DNA from 2 places in the Variovorax defluvii genome. Region 2 is predicted to be linked to the other one. Evidence: predicted binding sites of a transcription regulator. Region 2 holds the regulator's gene; the other holds the start of a gene.
The links. Region 2 encodes HrcA, which represses chaperone genes, less so after heat shock. Its sites were predicted from a motif close to TTAGCACTCNNNNNNNNNGAGTGCTAA; they were not measured.
Positions count from the first base shown of each region.

Region 1: the regulator HrcA is predicted to act here: its motif matches at 5,869-5,895, upstream of groES (co-chaperone GroES).

Region 1 is NZ_BAABGJ010000001.1:234,015-242,486, forward strand. Features, by position in the region: gene ABEA07_RS01130 (glycosyltransferase family 39 protein) at 1-731, shown strand, start outside; gene ABEA07_RS01135 (DegT/DnrJ/EryC1/StrS family aminotransferase) at 728-1,858, shown strand; gene ABEA07_RS01140 (glycosyltransferase) at 1,871-2,860, shown strand; gene ABEA07_RS01145 (formyltransferase) at 2,857-3,819, shown strand; gene ABEA07_RS01150 (bifunctional UDP-4-keto-pentose/UDP-xylose synthase) at 3,850-4,893, shown strand; gene ABEA07_RS01155 (polysaccharide deacetylase family protein) at 4,898-5,845, shown strand; gene groES (co-chaperone GroES) at 5,975-6,268, shown strand; gene groL (chaperonin GroEL) at 6,355-8,007, shown strand; gene ABEA07_RS01170 (DUF805 domain-containing protein) at 8,081-8,422, opposite strand.
Region 2 is NZ_BAABGJ010000011.1:63,383-71,854, forward strand. Features, by position in the region: gene ABEA07_RS07225 (RelA/SpoT family protein) at 1-354, shown strand, start outside; gene greB (transcription elongation factor GreB) at 362-925, opposite strand; tRNA gene ABEA07_RS07235 (tRNA-Arg) at 983-1,059, opposite strand; tRNA gene ABEA07_RS07240 (tRNA-Ile) at 1,119-1,195, opposite strand; gene hrcA (heat-inducible transcriptional repressor HrcA) at 1,231-2,235, opposite strand; gene ABEA07_RS07250 (NAD kinase) at 2,264-3,160, shown strand; gene recN (DNA repair protein RecN) at 3,303-4,985, shown strand; gene rapZ (RNase adapter RapZ) at 5,008-5,886, shown strand; gene mutY (A/G-specific adenine glycosylase) at 5,883-6,956, opposite strand; gene ABEA07_RS07270 (dynamin family protein) at 6,946-8,472, opposite strand, start outside.

The sequences.
Region 1 (8,472 bases), on a different contig from region 2:
GCGCGTTCATCCTGCTGTTCTTCAGCGCATCGAGTTCCAAGCTGCCTTCCTACATCCTGCCGATGTTTCCGGCGCTGTCCCTGGGGGTCGCGATGGCAATGCGAGACGCTTCAGCGGAAGCGCTGCGCCGTCATCTGTTGCTGCCGGCGGTGCTCTGGGGCCTTGCCGCCCTGGCCTCGACGCAGAGCGCGCGCTTCGCCTCGATCACGGCGCCGCCCGAGGTGCTGGCGCCGCTGGCCTCTGGCCTGCGCAGCGGCGCCGCCCTGGTGCTGGCGGGTTGCGCGTTCGCCTGGTGGTGCCTGGGCCGCAGGCGCGTCACCGCCGCCGTGCTGGGCCTGGCGGTCACGCACGCGCTGGCAGTGGTCCTGCTGCTCCAAGCCCACAACGGCTACGGCCAGCTCAAGAGCGCAGCGACGCTCGCCGCCGCCCTGCCACCGTCGATCACGCCGGACACGCCGGTGTTCGCCGTGCGCGACTACGACCAGACCTTGCCCTTCTACCTCCGGCGCAACGTGGTGCTGGTCGACTACGAGGACGAGTTCGCCCTCGGCCAGCGTCGCGAGCCGGACAAATGGATACCCACCCTCGACGAATTCGTCGCCCGTTGGCAGGCCGCCCCGCGGGCCGCGGCCTACATGGGTGCCGCAACCTGGGTGGAACTGCATCGCCGCGGTCTGCCGATGCGCATCGTCTTCCACGACCCGCGTCGTGTCGTCGTCGTCAAACCATGAATCCGACACCCTTCCTGCCCTTCACCCGCCCGTCCATCGACGAGCGCACCATCGCCGATGTCGGCGAGGTACTGCGCTCGGGCTGGATCACCACCGGACCGCGCTGCCAGGCCCTGGAGTCCGCCCTCTCGCAGCGCTTCGGCGGCCGGCCGGTGCGGCTGGTCAACTCGGGCACCGCCGCGCTGGAACTCGCGTTACGCCTGTGCGGCATCGGTCCGGGCGACGAGGTGATCACCACCCCACTGAGCTGGGTCGCGACCGCCAACGTGGTGCTGGCCGTCGGCGCCGAGCCCGTGTTCGTGGACGTCGAGGCCACCAGCCGCAACCTCGACCTCGACCAGGTCGAACATGCCATCACGCCGCGCACGCGGGCGCTCATCCCGGTCGACCTGGCCGGGCTGCCGGTCGACCGCGAGCGCCTCGACGCCATCGCGCGGCGCCATGGTCTGCGTGTGATCGAAGATGCTGCCCAGTCCTTTGGCGCCCGTTGGGCAGGCCGCGAGATCGGCAGCTTTGGGGACCTGGTAGCGTTCAGCTTTCACGCCAACAAGAACCTCACCACGGCGGAGGGCGGCTGCCTGGTGCTCAACAACGAAGTGGAAGCGCGCCGCTTCGAGAAACTCAGGCTGCAGGGCGTGACCCGTTTGCCGGACGGCACCATGGATGTCGAGGCTTGGGGTGACAAGGCCAACCTGACCGACGTGGCCGCCGCCATCGGCCTCGGGCAACTGCGCCAGGTCGACGCTTTCACCGCGCGCCGCCGCGCACTGGCCGAGCGCTACCTCGCCCGCTGGGACCGCTCGCTGGGTTTCGAACTGCCGTCGGCCGACGCCGCCGAGCACGGCAACTGGCACATGTTCCAGCCGCTGCTGCCGAGAACGATCGCGCCGCGCCGCGGCGACTTCATCACTGCCATGCGGGAACATGGCATCGGCGTCGGCGTGCACTACCCGGCCATGCATCTGTTCTCGCTGTTCCGGCAGCGTGGCCATGGGCCCGGCGACTTCCCGGTCGCCGAGGACATCGGCGCGCGCACCGTGACCCTGCCACTGTTCCCTGCCATGGCCGACGCGGACGTGGACCGCGTGTGCCGCGCGGTGGCCGCGACGGTCGCGGCACTGCGCTGAAAGCGTACACCGATGAAGATCAACGACGCCCCTACCCTCGCGAGCGCGCCGCCGCTCGAGCGGTCTGCAGGTCCAGCGCTCAGTATCGTGATCCCCGTCTACAACGAAGAGCCGGGCCTGCCCGCACTCTTCGGGCGGCTGTACCCGGCGCTGGATGCGCTGGGCCTCGACTACGAAGTGGTGTTCATCGACGACGGCAGCCGCGACCGCTCGGCCGCGCTGCTGGCCGGGCAGTTCGAGCGCCGGCCCGAGGTCACGCGCGTGATCCTGTTGAACGGCAACTTCGGCCAGCACCGGGCGATCCTTGCAGGCTTCGAGCACTGCCGCGGCGCGCGCGTGGTCACGCTCGACGCCGACCTGCAGAACCCGCCCGAGGACATCCGCCTGCTGATCCAGGCCATGGACAGCGGCCACGACTACGTGGGGTCCATCCGTCGGGACCGGCAGGATGCAGCCTGGCGCGACTGGGCGTCGCGCGCGATGAACCGTCTGCGCCACCGCATCACCGGCATCGCGATGACCGACCAGGGCTGCATGATGCGCGGCTACAGCCGGGAAATCGTGCAACTCATCAACCGGTGCAACGAGATGAACACGTTCATCCCCGCGCTGGCCTACCACTTCGCCAGGAACCCGGTGGAGGTGGTGGTGGGCCACGAGGCTCGCCATGCGGGCGAGTCCAAGTACTCGCTGTACCGGCTCATCCGCCTGAACTTCGACCTCATCACCGGCTTCTCGGTGATGCCGCTGCAGGCCTTCTCCATGCTGGGCTTCGTGGTCTCGCTGCTCTCCGGTGCATTGTTCGTGCTCCTGGCCGGGCGGCGCCTGCTGCTCGGCCCCGAGGAAGGCGGCCTCTTCACCCTGTTCGCGCTGCTGTTCCTGCTGGTCGGCCTGGCCCTCTTCGGCATCGGCCTCCTGGGCGAATACATCGGCCGCATCTACGAGGAGGTGCGGGCGCGGCCGCGCTACCAGGTCCGCGCGATCCTGGAGCAGGAGCGATGAGCGGCGCGAACGCCATCGGCCGTCCCGCTCGCGCCGTCGTTTTCGCTTACCACGACGTCGGCGTGCGCTGCCTGCGCGTCCTGCTCGACGCGGGCGTCGAGGTCCCGCTGGTCGTGACCCATGCCGATGCGGCGGGCGAGACCATCTGGTTCGGCAGCGTCGCGGCCGTGGCGGCCGAGTACGGCCTGCGCTGTGAGGCGCCGGAAGATCCGCACGACCCGGCGTTGCTGGCCGCCGCGCGGGCGGCCGAGCCGGACTTCCTCTTCTCCTTCTACTACCGGAAGATGCTCAAGCCGGACTGGCTGCAAGTGCCGCGCCGCGGCGCCTACAACATGCACGGCTCGCTGCTGCCGCGCTACCGCGGCCGCGCACCGGTGAACTGGGCCGTGCTCCACGGCGAGCACGAGACCGGGGCCACGCTGCACCGCATGAACGAGAAGCCCGACAACGGTCCGATCGTCGACCAGCTCGCGGTACCCATCCTGTCCGACGACACGGCGCACGAGGTATTCGGCAAGGTGACCGTGGCGGCCGAAATCGTACTCGCGCGCAGCCTGCCCGAGTTGATCGCCGGCAGCGCGCTGGAATGGATGCAGGACCTGTCGCAAGGCCGCTACTTCGGCGGGCGCCGGCCCGAGGACGGCCGCATTCCCGCCGACGCGGACGCGCGGCAGATCCACGACCTGGTACGCGCGCTCGCCCCGCCCTACCCACCGGCCTTCCTGCAATTGCACGGCCGGCGCGTCTTCATCGAACGCACCCAGCATGCCAGGACACCCGGCAGCATGCCCGGCAGCGGGCTGCGGCTGGTGAGCGACGGAGCCGCGCTGTGGCTCATCGCGGCCGACGGCAGCGCCTTGAAGGTGCTTGCGGCTCGGCGCGACGGCGATGCGCAGCCACTCGACGCCGGATGCTTCGAGGCCCTCCACGCCGGCCGCTGGGTCGCAGCCGACACCTGAACTCCATCACTTCTTCGGACGATCACCGCCATGCTCAAAGTCCTCATCCTCGGCGTCAACGGCTTCATCGGCCACCACCTCACGCGCCAGATCATGGAGCGCACCGACTGGCAGGTGTACGGCATGGACATGCTGTCGGACCGCGTCGAGCCCTGGATGTCGAATCCGCGCTTCCACTTCTTCGAGGGTGACATCACCATCAACAAGGAATGGATCGAATACCACGTCAAGAAATGCGACGTGGTGCTGCCGCTGGTGGCCATCGCGACGCCGGCCACCTACGTGCGCGAGCCGCTGCGCGTTTTCGAGCTCGACTTCGAAGCCAACCTGCCCATCGTGCGACAGTGCCTGCGCTACCGCAAGCGTGTGGTCTTCCCCTCCACCAGCGAGGTCTATGGGATGTGCACCGACGACCAGTTCGACCCGGACGCATCCAACCTGGTCTACGGTCCGATCAACAAGCCGCGCTGGATCTACGCCTGCGCCAAGCAGCTGATGGACCGCGTGATCCACGCCTACGGCCAGCAGGAAGGTCTGCGCTACACCCTGTTCCGCCCCTTCAACTGGATCGGGCCGGGGCTCGACAGCATCCACGCGCCAAAGGAAGGCTCCAGCCGCGTGCTCACCCAGTTCCTCGGCCACATCGTGCGGGGGGAACCGATCCGGCTGGTCGACGGCGGCCGCCAGCAGCGCGCGTTCACCTACGTGGACGACGGCATCGACGCCCTCGTGAAGATCATCGCGAACGAGGGCGGCATCGCCGATGGCAAGATCTACAACATCGGCAACCCGCACAACAACCATTCGATCCGCGCACTGGCCCGGATGATGCTCGACCTCGCGAGCACCCTGCCCGAGTACCAGGAAGCCGCGGCCTCGGTCGAGCTGATCGACGTCGCCTCGGCGGACTATTACGGCAGCGGCTACCAGGACGTGCTGCACCGCGTGCCCGACATCCGCCGCACCATGGACGACCTGCGTTGGCAGCCACGCGTCGGCATGCAGGAGGCCCTGCGCGAAATGTTCGCCTATTACCGCGACCACGCCGCGGCCGCCGCCGACCTGGTGGCTTAAGCCCGTGGCGCGGATCGCCCTGAAGGTCGACGTCGACACCTGGCGCGGGACACGCGAGGGCGTGCCGGCCCTGGTGCAGTTGCTGGAGAGCCGGCACTGCGGCGCGAGCTTCCTTTTCAGTCTGGGACCGGACCACACAGGCCGTGCCATCCTTCGCGTGCTGCGCCCCGGTTTCATCGGCAAAGTGGCACGCACCTCGGTGCTCGAGCACTATGGCCTGCGCACCCTCTTGTACGGCGTGCTGCTGCCAGGCCCGGACATCGGGCGGCGGGAGGCGTCCACGCTGCGCAGCGTGCGCGATGCCGGCTTCGAGGTCGGCGTGCACTGCTGGGACCATGTGCGCTGGCAGGACCAGTTGCTCAGCCGCGATGCCGCCTGGGCCGAACGCGAGATGCGCCGTGCCCTGGCACGCCATGCCGAAGTTTTCGGCGAGCCCGCGCGGCTGCACGGCGCCGCGGGTTGGCAATTCAACGCGGCAGCCGCACGCGCCCAGGCGACACTGGGCGTCGAATTCGCGTCGGACACGCGCGGCACCCATCCCTTCATGCCGGTGGCCGACGACGGCACGGTGATGGGGCCACCGCAGTACCCGACCACCCTCCCGACGCTCGACGAGCTCATCGGCCTGGATGGACTCGACGAAGGGAACGTCCATCGTCATCTTCTGGAACGGACCGAGCGCAGCGCGCGGGACCAGGTCTACACCCTGCATGCCGAACTCGAAGGCCAGAAGCTGCGCCCGGTGTTCGAACGCCTGCTCGCCGGCTGGCAGGCCCAGGGGCACGAACTGGTCGCGTTGGAGCGCCTTCATCGGGATCCGGCATCGGCCCTGCCTCGTCACAGGATCGGGCTGGGCCGCGTGCCAGGGCGTTCCGGTCTGCTGGCCGTGCAGGGCGCGGACTGGCCGACCGAACGCGAAAGCGTCGCGGAACCATCGGCCGTTGGCTCTTGAAAGCGTCAGATTTGCCCTTATGATTAGCACTCGCTGAAGAGGAGTGCTAACAACACCGCTTCCAGTGGATGGTCAGCCGGCACTCAAGAGCCGGCGTCCAAACAACCCCGTTTCTATTCAGGAGATGCAATGAAACTTCGTCCTTTGGCCGATCGCGTGATCGTCAAGCGCATTGAAAGCGAAACCAAGACCGCCTCGGGCATCGTGATCCCCGACAACGCCGCCGAAAAGCCCGATCAGGGCGAGGTGCTGGCGGTGGGCCCGGGCAAGAAGAACGACAAGGGCGAATTGTCGGCCATGAGCGTCAAGGTCGGCGACCGCGTCCTGTTCGGCAAGTACAGCGGCCAGACCGTGAAGGTCGATGGCGACGAGCTGCTGGTCATGAAGGAAGACGACCTGTTCGCGGTCGTCGAAGCGAAGTGATTCTTCGGGGCAGACGCGGCGAGCGCACAGCGGCCCGCTGCTCTGTCCCCCACTGACTAGATCCACATTTTTTTCGGAGATATCTCATGGCAGCAAAAGACGTAGTGTTCGGCGGCGAAGCCCGTGCACGCATGGTCGAAGGCGTGAACATCCTGGCCAACGCGGTCAAGGTGACCCTGGGCCCCAAGGGCCGCAACGTGGTGCTCGAGCGATCCTTCGGCGCTCCCACCGTGACCAAGGACGGCGTGTCCGTCGCCAAGGAAATCGAGCTCAAGGACAAGCTCCAGAACATGGGCGCCCAGCTCGTGAAGGAAGTCGCCTCCAAGACCTCCGACAACGCCGGTGACGGCACCACCACCGCGACCGTGCTGGCCCAGGCCATCGTTCGCGAAGGCTTCAAGTACGTGGCCGCCGGCATCAATCCGATGGACCTGAAGCGCGGCATCGACAAGGCGGTGACTGCCCTGGTCGAAGAGCTGAAGAAGGCCTCGAAGGCCACCACCACTTCGAAGGAAATCGCGCAGGTCGGCTCGATCTCGGCCAACAGCGACGAGACCATCGGCAAGATCATTGCCGACGCCATGGACAAGGTCGGCAAGGAAGGCGTGATCACCGTCGAGGACGGCAAGTCGCTCGAGAGCGAGCTGGACGTGGTCGAGGGCATGCAGTTCGACCGCGGCTACCTGTCGCCCTACTTCATCAACAACCCCGACAAGCAGAGCGCGATCCTCGAAAACCCCTTCGTGCTGCTGTTCGACAAGAAGATCAGCAACATCCGCGACCTGCTGCCCACGCTGGAGCAAGTCGCCAAGGCCGGCCGTCCGCTGCTGGTCGTCGCCGAGGAAGTCGAAGGCGAAGCCCTCGCGACCCTGGTGGTGAACACCATCCGTGGCATCCTGAAGGTCGTGGCCGTCAAGGCGCCTGGCTTCGGCGACCGCCGCAAGGCCATGCTGGAAGACATCGCCATCCTGACGGGCGGCAAGGTCATCGCGGAAGAAGTGGGCCTGACCCTCGAGAAGGTGACGCTGGCTGACCTCGGCCAGGCCAAGCGCATCGAAGTGGGCAAGGAAAACACCATCATCATCGACGGCGCCGGCGCCAACGCCGACATCGAAGCCCGCGTGAAGCAGATTCGCGTGCAGATCGAGGAAGCCACCAGCGACTACGACCGCGAGAAGCTGCAAGAGCGCGTGGCCAAGCTGGCCGGCGGCGTGGCCGTGATCAAGGTCGGTGCCGCGACCGAAGTCGAGATGAAGGAAAAGAAGGCCCGCGTCGAAGACGCCCTGCACGCCACCCGCGCTGCAGTGGAAGAAGGCGTGGTGGCCGGCGGCGGCGTGGCGCTGCTGCGTGCCAAGCAGGCCGTGGGCGACAAGCTCAAGGGTGACAACGCCGACCAGGACGCCGGCATCAAGCTGGTGCTCAAGGCCGTCGAATCGCCGCTGCGCGAGATCGTCAACAACGCCGGCGGCGAAGCCAGCGTGGTGGTGAACAACGTGCTGGCCGGCAAGGGCAACTACGGCTTCAATGCGCAGAACGACAGCTACGGCGACATGCTCGAACTGGGCATTCTCGATCCGACCAAGGTGACCCGCACTGCGCTGCAGAACGCCGCTTCGGTGGCCTCCCTGCTGCTGACGACCGAAGCCATGGTCGCCGAAGCGCCGAAGGACGACGCGCCTGCCGGCGGCGGCATGCCCGACATGGGCGGCATGGGTGGCATGGGCGGCATGGGCATGTAAGAAGCCCGGCCCTCGGCCAACAAAAAACCCGCGGCGCAAGCCGCGGGTTTTTTTATGTGGCGCAAGAAAAGGGTCAAGCCGCGGTGGCGAGCGGCGGCGATCCGTACTCATTGCTCTCCGCCTGGCTGGGCTGCACGGTGAAATAGAGCAGCACGAGGTTGACCAGCGGAATCAGCCCCAGCAGCAGCCACCAGCCGCTCTTGCCGATGTCGTGCAGGCGGCGCGCCCCGGCCGACAGCAGGGGCAGCAGGAATGCGAGGACGACGAGGCCATAGACCGCCTCGTGAATGAGACCGGCCACGATCGCGGCGATCACGTAGGCCAGCACGAACCACCAGTACTCGGACCGCGAGGCGCGGCCGCTGAAGTCCACGTATTTGCTGAAGCAGGTCTTGACGGCTTCTTGAAAATTCATCGAACAACTCCTCTTGATAGTCCCACGGGAAAACTCCCGGGGCCATCATA
Region 2 (8,472 bases):
GAAGGCCTGGTCGTGCACACGGAGTCTTGTGGCGTCGGCCAGCGCCTGCGGCACAAGGACAGCGAGCGATTCTTCGCCGTCGAGTGGGCGGATGAACCGGTGCGGACCTTCGAGACGGGCGTGGTCATCACGGTCCGCAACGACAAAGGGGTCCTGGCGCGCGTGGCGTCCACCCTCGCTGACGCGGAAGCCGACATCACGCACGTGGAAATGGCCGACGAGACACCTCAGGACTCCACCGATCTTCGATTCGTGATCGCGGTTCGGGACCGCGCCCATCTCGAGGCGGTCCTGCGGGCCGCGCGCCGCACGCCCTCGGTTCTCGCGGCGGCACGCACCGTGCCGGCGCTCTGAGCCTGGTTCAGCCGACCGGCGGTGGGTAACTCACCGACAGAATCTCGATGTCGTGCACGCCCCCGGGCGTGGCGAGCCTGACCACGTCGCCTTCGCGCTGCTTCAGCAGGGCTCGCGCGATCGGCGAGATCCAGCTCACCTGGCCGTGCGCACTGTCGGCCTCGTCGATGCCCATGATGGTCAGTTCGCGCTCGTCGCCTGTTTCGTCGGCATAGCGCACCGTGGCGCCGAAAAAGATCTGGTCGCGCCCATGATGAACGGCGGGATCAGTCACCTCCGCGATCTCCAGCCGCTTGGTTAGAAAGCGAATGCGCCGATCGATCTCGCGCAGCCGCTTCTTCCCATAGAGATAGTCGCCGTTCTCCGACCGGTCGCCGTTCTTGGCGGCCCAATGAACCGCTTCGACCACCTTGGGTCGCTCCACGTCCATCAGATCGATCAACTCGGCCCGCAAACGCGCATACCCCTGGGGAGTGATGTAGTTCTTGCCGCCAGCAGGCAAGGGCGGCGCACTGCCCGGTTCGGCATCGTCGTCGTCTGCATCGCTTTCTTTGGTGAATGCCTTGCTCATCGCCACACGCTCCAAAGGAAAAAAGCCTGCAACTTTCGTTGCAGGCTTTCCTGATGATGGCGCGGCTGGCAGGATTCGAACCCACGACCCCTTGGTTCGTAGCCAAGTACTCTATCCAACTGAGCTACAGCCGCACAGCTTGCGAGTATAGCACGCTTATGCGGGCCGCTCCTCGTACGTGTGCTGAGCGCGGTGGTAGGCCGTCCTGGGCTTGAACCAGGGACCAACGGATTATGAGTCCGCTGCTCTAACCAACTGAGCTAACGGCCCACGCTGGCGGGATTCTAGTGGGCGGCGTCGCGGCTCTACTTGCGGTGCGACAAAGCGTTGGAAACCAGCCGCGACGTGATGTCCACGATCTGGATCATCCGGTCGTAGTGCATCCGCGTCGGCCCGATGACGCCGAGCGTGCCGACCACTTCGCCGTCCACCTCGTAGTTCGCACTCACGATGGAAAGGTCCTCGAAAGGCACGACCTGGCTCTCACCACCGATGAAGATGCGCACGCCCTCCGCCTGGCTCGAGACGTCGAGCAGACGCAGCAACTGGGCCTTTTGCTCGAACAGGTCGAAGGCGCGGCGCAGGTGACTCATGTCGCTGGAAAAGTCGGTGACGGACAGCAAGTTGCGCTCGCCTGCGATCACGACTTCGTCCTGCGCCTCGGTCATGACCTCGGAGCTGACCTGCACGGCCGCCTGCATGAGCGCCGCGATCTCGCCCCGCAACTGCTCGATCTCGGACTGCAGGCGGTCTCGTACCTGCTCGATCGACAGGCCCGCGAAGTGCGAGTTGATGTAGTTCGAGGCTTCCACCAGTTGCGACTGCGAATAGTCGACCTCGGGAAAGATGACGCGGTTCTGCACGTCCCCGTCGGGTGACACGATGATCACCAGCAAACGGCGCTCCGACAGCCGCAGAAACTCGATCTGCCGGAACACCGATGCGCGGCGGGGCGCCATCACGACACCGACGAACTGGGAAAGGTTGGACAACAGCGTGGCCGCGTTGGCGATCACCTTCTGAGGCTGGTCCGGCGCGATACTGGGCGCGGTGAAGTCCTCACGCTGCGCCGTCAGCATGGTGTCGACGAACAACCGGTAGCCACGCGCTGTCGGCACCCTGCCGGCGGACGTATGTGGACTGGCGATCAGTCCGAGCGCTTCGAGGTCGGACATGACGTTGCGAATGGTCGCGGGTGACAGCTCCAGACCCGAGGCCCGGGACAGCGTCCTGGAGCCTACGGGTTGCCCCTCGGCAATGTAGCGCTCGACCAGAGTCTTGAGCAGCAACTTGGCGCGTTCGTCCAGCATTGAAAGATTTTAGTGTTGTAATTTACGAATGACATCTAGCTTCCGGCGCGTGGCATTGATCGGCAAGTACCAGCCCGCGGGCGGGCGAGCGCAGGCCGGTGCGCAGGATGAGACCATGGAGGAAATCGGCGCCTTCCTGGAATCGCAGGGCTGCGAGGTCGTCGTCGAGCAGGCGCCGGACAGCCAGCCCCCGCAGACCCGCCGCGCGGCCCTGACCGTCGAGGAGATCGGCCGCCAGTGCGACCTGGGCCTGGTGGTCGGCGGCGACGGCACCATGCTCGGCATCGGGCGCCAGTTGGCCTGCTACGGGCTGCCCCTGATCGGCATCAACCGCGGGCGGCTCGGCTTCATCACCGACATCTCGCTGAATGACTACCGCACGGTCCTGACCCCCATGCTGGCGGGCGAGTACGAGGAAGACCACCGCAGCCTGATGCAGGCCAAGGTGATGCGCGACGGCGCACCGGTTTTCCACGCTCTCGCCATGAACGACGTGGTCGTCAACCGCGGCGCCACTTCGGGCATGGTGGAACTGCGGGTGACGGTGGGTCACCATTTCGTGGCCAATCATCGTGCCGACGGCATCATCGTGGCCTCCCCCACCGGTTCCACCGCCTATGCGCTCTCCGCCGGCGGGCCTCTGATGCATCCAGCGGTGCCAGGATGGGTGATGGTGCCGATCGCACCCCATTCGCTGTCGAACCGGCCGATCCTCATGCCCGATGCGGACGAGGTGTCGATCGAGCTGGTGAGCGGTCGCGATGCCAGCGCCAATTTCGACATGCAATCCCTGGCTTCGCTGGCCATCGGCGACCAGGTCGTGGTCCGCCGCTCCGACTATCGCGTGCGCTTCCTGCACCCCCGTGGCTGGAGCTATTTCGACACGCTGCGCAAGAAGCTGCACTGGAACGAAGGAGGTTCCTGATCCATGAGCCGCATGGCCGTTTCGAAAACGGATACCGCAATCGCAGGCCAAGGTATTCCAACGAGCCCGAAGGCTCGACCTGCTCACCATTCGCCACGGACTTGCCACGCCGAGTTCCCGGCGCACCCGGGCGGGTATTGAGATGGCACTTCGTCGCATCGCCTTGCGCGATTTCGTCATCGTGCGCGCGCTCGAACTCGACCTGGCCTCGGGCTTCACCGTCCTCACTGGAGAGACCGGCGCCGGGAAGTCGATCCTGATCGACGCCCTGCAACTCGCCCTGGGCAATCGCGCAGACGCCGGGGCCGTGCGCGAAGGCGCCGACCGCCTGGACGTCAGCGCCGAATTCGACGCCGACCCGTCCCTGGCGGCCTGGCTGGACGAGGGAGGCTTCGAGCCCGGCGAGGCCCTGCTGCTGCGCCGGACTGTCGATCTTCAGGGTCGCAGTCGGGGCTGGATCAACGGCAGCCCCGCCACCGCCGCGCAGTTGCGCGAACTCGGCGACCGCTTGCTGGACATTCACGGCCAGCACGCATGGCAGAGCCTGACGCGGCCCGAAGCGGTGCGCGGGCTTCTAAACGCCTACGCCGGTGCCGACGAGAGCGCGCTCGGCTCGGTCTGGCAGCGCTGGCGCCAGGCCATCGCCGCCCTGGAGAAAGCCCGTTCGGCACAGGATTCGCTCCAGCGCGAGCGCGAGCGCCTGCAATGGCAGGTGGGCGAGGTGGAAAAGCTCGCGCCCGGCGAGGACGAATGGGAGGAGCTGTCGGCCATCCATACGCGCATCTCGAACGCACAGGCACTCATCGACGCAGCCCAAGGTGCCTCCAGCGCGCTGGAGGACGAGGAACATGGCGCCCTCGCCGCACTCGGCCGTGCCCTCGCGCTGCTGCAGGATTGCGAGCACATCGAGCCGGCCTTCAAGGATCTGGGCGAGGTGCTGGCGTCGAGCATCGCCCAGGCCTCCGATGCGGCGCATTCGCTGCACGGCTACCTGCGCGAGGCCGACACCGATCCGCAGCGGCTCGCCGAATTGAACGAGCGGATGGGGCTCTGGCTGTCGCTGGCGCGCCGATACAAACGACAGCCGGACGAGCTGCCGGCGCTGCTGGCCGGCTGGCGGGCCGAGCTGAACACGCTGGATGCCCAAAGCGACCTGGGGGCGCTGGAGGCCGCCGAACAGGCGGCCCGGCAGGCGTTCCTGAAGGAAGCACGGGCCCTGAGCAAGTCGCGCGCGCAGGCCGCCCCACGACTGGCCCAAGCCATCACGCAGGCCATGCAGGGGCTGGGAATGCAAGGCGGGCGTTTCGAGGTCACGCTGGAAGCGCTGGCAGAACCTGCCCGGCACGGACTCGAGGAAGTCGCATTCCTGGTTGCCGGCCACCCGGGCAGTACGCCGCGACCGATCGGCAAGGTGGCCTCCGGCGGAGAACTGTCCCGCATCGCACTCGCGATCGCCGTCACCACCAGCCGGCTCGGCACGGCGCAGACACTGATCTTCGATGAGGTCGACGCGGGTGTCGGCGGGGCCGTGGCCGAAACCGTCGGCCGGCTGATGAAGCAGTTGGGCCGCGATCGGCAGGTGCTGGCCGTGACCCATCTGCCGCAGGTGGCGGCCTGTGCGGACCACCATCTGCTGGTCGCCAAACACCAGACGAGCAGCAAGGACCGCGACGGCGTCCGCACAGAGAGCAAGGTCTCGACGCTCGACGAAGACACCCGAACCCGCGAGATCGCCCGCATGCTGGGTGGGGAACGCGTCTCCCAGACCTCGCTGGCGCATGCCCGCGAGATGCTGGGGAAGAAGACGCCGGAGGTTTCGGCATGAGCGCAGCGCGGAGGTGACTGAAATGAGCTTGGAACTGCTCCTGATCACCGGCATGTCCGGCTCCGGCAAGTCCGTGGCCCTGCATGCCCTCGAGGACGCAGGGTATTACTGCGTCGACAACCTGCCGCCCGAGCTGCTCATCCCCTTCATCGCGCTCCAGCGCGAGCGAGAGGCCGAGCGCGTGGCCATCGCGATGGACGTGCGTAGCGGCGTCTCGCTGCCGCTGGTGCCTCAGCAACTGGAGCGGCTGCGCGGCGAAGGCGTGTCCCTGCGTTCCCTTTTTCTGGATGCGACCACCGACGCGCTGGTGCGCCGCTACTCGGAAACACGACGCCGCCACCCGCTGTCGCGCCATGACGGCGGTGTCGATGCGCCGGAGCAGCAGCGCGTGCTGGTACAGGCCATCGAACTCGAACGCGAGCTGCTCGCGGAGCTGCGCGATGGCGCCGACGTGATCGACACCAGTCTCATCCGGCCGGCGCAGCTGCAGAGCTACATCAAGGCGCTGATCGCGGCACCTGAAAGCGCGCTCACGCTGGTGTTCGAGTCCTTTGCCTTCAAGCGCGGCGTGCCGCTGGATGCCGACTACGTATTCGACGTGCGCATGCTCCCCAATCCGCACTATGTGCCCACGCTGCGCGCCCTCAACGGCCGGGATGCGCCGGTGATCGAGTGGCTGCGAGAACACGACGATGTCGCCCGCATGTACGGCGACATCGAGCAATTCCTCCAGCGCTGGCTCGACGCTCTGGTCCGTGATCACCGCAGCTACGTGACGGTGGCAATCGGCTGCACCGGGGGCCAGCACCGATCGGTGTTCCTGGTGGAGCAACTTGCGCGCGGCTTTGGGGGGCGCTGGTCCGCGCTCAAGCGGCACCGGGAACTGGACGCGATGAGCTAATCCTGCGATTGCAGGAGCTTGCGCACCGGGGCCGGCAAGCCGAGCGCGGCCCACTCGCCGGCCTCGAACCAGTGGCCGGCCTCGGTCGGGGCATGCGTGTCCGGGCAGTGGACCGATACCGGGTGAAGGTGCAGGTCCTTGTGCGTCAATACGTGAACGAAGGCCGGGCCGTCGTGGGCCGTTCGGCGCGCGTCCAACGACAGGCGGTCCAGCAATGCGCCCCGGCTTTCGTCAACGGGCAGGCAGTACAGCCCGGCCCAAATGCCGCGCGAGGGTCGCTTTTCCAGCCACACGCGACCCTGCGAGTCATGCGCCTTCAGCATCCACAGCGATTGGGCGGTGCGCCGCAGCTTGCGCGTCTTGACCGGGAAACGCTCGGGTTCGCCGGCCCGCCGCGCCGCGCAAAGTTCGCTTGCCGGGCAGATCATGCAGCTCGGCTTGCGCGGAAGGCAGACGGTGGCGCCCAGATCCATCAGGCCCTGTGTATAGCCGGCAATGTCGCCGTGCTGCGCTGCCGGGGGCAGCAGCGCCGTCGCCAAAGCCCACAAGCTCTTTTCCTGCGCGGCAGTCGCAAGGTCGCCATCGAAGGCCAGCACGCGCGTGAGCACACGCTTGACGTTGCCGTCGAGGATCGCGACCCGCTCGCCGAAACAGAAAGCGGCGATGGCGGCTGCGGTCGAGCGGCCGATGCCCGGCAGCGTCTGCAACTCGGCAGCGGTGCGCGGAAAGACACCCCCGAAGCGCGCGACCACCTCTTGCGCGCAGCGGTGCATGTTCCGGGCGCGGCTGTAGTAGCCCAGGCCGCTCCAGAGACCGAACACCTCGTCTTCCGTGCCCGCGGCCAACGCCGCCACGGTGGGAAAGTGCTCGAGAAAGCGCGAAAAGTAGCCCAGCACCGTCGAGACCTGGGTCTGCTGGAGCATGACCTCGGAGAGCCAGACACGATAGGGGTCCCGCGTGTTTTGCCACGGCAGCTCGCTGCGGCCGTGGCTGCGCTGCCAGGTCACGACGCGCGCGGCAAAGTCGGGCGGCAGTCGCTGCGCCGCCGGTCCCGGCGCCTCAGGCCGCACTGAGTTCGCCGCGCGCCGAGGCCGCGTTCGGCGCCTCGTTGCTGGTGAGCAGCGCGGTGAACTCGCGCAAGCGCACGTGCAGCTCGGCGAGTCCGCTTTCCTGGGCGGCGAGTTCCGCGAGGCGTTCGTCGAGGTTGCCGGCGGCGTTCTGGATGCGCTCGACCGCCTCGATGCGCTTGGTGAAGTTGCGGCGCCGCTCCTTGAGCTGCGCGTCGAGCTGGGCGCCCGCGCTCTTGCTCCAGCGCTCCACCTCGGTCATCGCGGCTTCGTTGACCACGCGCAGCCGGCTGGCCAGTGCACGCACCAGCTTGTCGCAGAAATCCGGCTGGGCGAGCTTCAGCATGTTGCCGATCCCGAGGTAGTGGAGATGGCTGCGTTCGATCTGGCTGAGTTGCTCCTGGAAGCCCGCCAGATCCGGTTCGGCGGGCGCTTGCAGCGCAAACCCGTGCTCGGCATTGAGCTGGCGGAAAGTCGCATGCAGCATCGACTGGATCTCGGCCGTAGTCGCCTGCACTTCGCGCAGGTTGTTGCGCAGCGCATCGAAGGTCGCACCATAGGCCTTGCGCACATTGAACTTGATACCGGGCCGCTTGAGCGCTGCCGACAGGCGCCCCATGTCGGCCTTCAATGCGGTGCTGCCCAGGACCGCATAGACCTCCCGCAGCAGCTTGCCCTGGACCGAGCGCAGCGCCAGGATGCGCGTGTTGCTGCCTTCGAACTCGCTCTGCTCCTGCTCGATGCGCGTGCGCATGTGGCGGATGACCGACACGTTCTTGCCTCGCAAGCCCTGCAGCTCGAGCGCTTGCTCCGACAGATCGCGCTGGCGCACCTTGAGAATGCGCGCCGCCTCCGACTGCAGGGCCGCGATGCCGGCATCCACGGCGAGTCGCAACATGCGTTCGCGCCGGCCCAGCAACCCTTCGCCCAACACCGCCTCGAGCGCTGGCAGGCGGCTGGCCTGCAGCAAGGGCACGTCGCGCCGGATCTTGGCCTGCAAGCCCTTCTGCGCGGAGACCGGCAGCACCTGCGTCAAGGGCACGCCCAGGAGCTCAGCTGCGCCTTTGCGTTGGCGCTGGATCTGGGCGTCGATCTGGGCTGGGGTGCTCAGCGTGTCCCACATGGTGTCGATCTTGTTGAGCACCACGATGCGCGTCTCGCCCGGGTCGCCCTCGGTGATCAGATGCTCGCGCCAGATGGCCAGGTCCGACCGAGTCACGCCGGTGTCGGCGCCCAGGATGAACACGACGGCGTGGGCCTGGGGAATCAGGCTCACGGTCAGTTCGGGCTCGGCGCCGATCGCGTTGAGGCCGGGGGTGTCGAGAATCACCAGCCCCTGTTCGAGCAGCGGATGCGGCATATTGAGCAACGCATGGCGCCAGCGCGGGATTTCGACCTGACCGTCGGCATCGGGCACCGGGTTGTCCTCGGGGGTCTCGTCGCTCCAGAAGCCGAGGGCGCGCGCCTCATCCAGGGAAACGCGCCGGACCTCGGCCACCTTGTTCATCGTCTGCGAGAG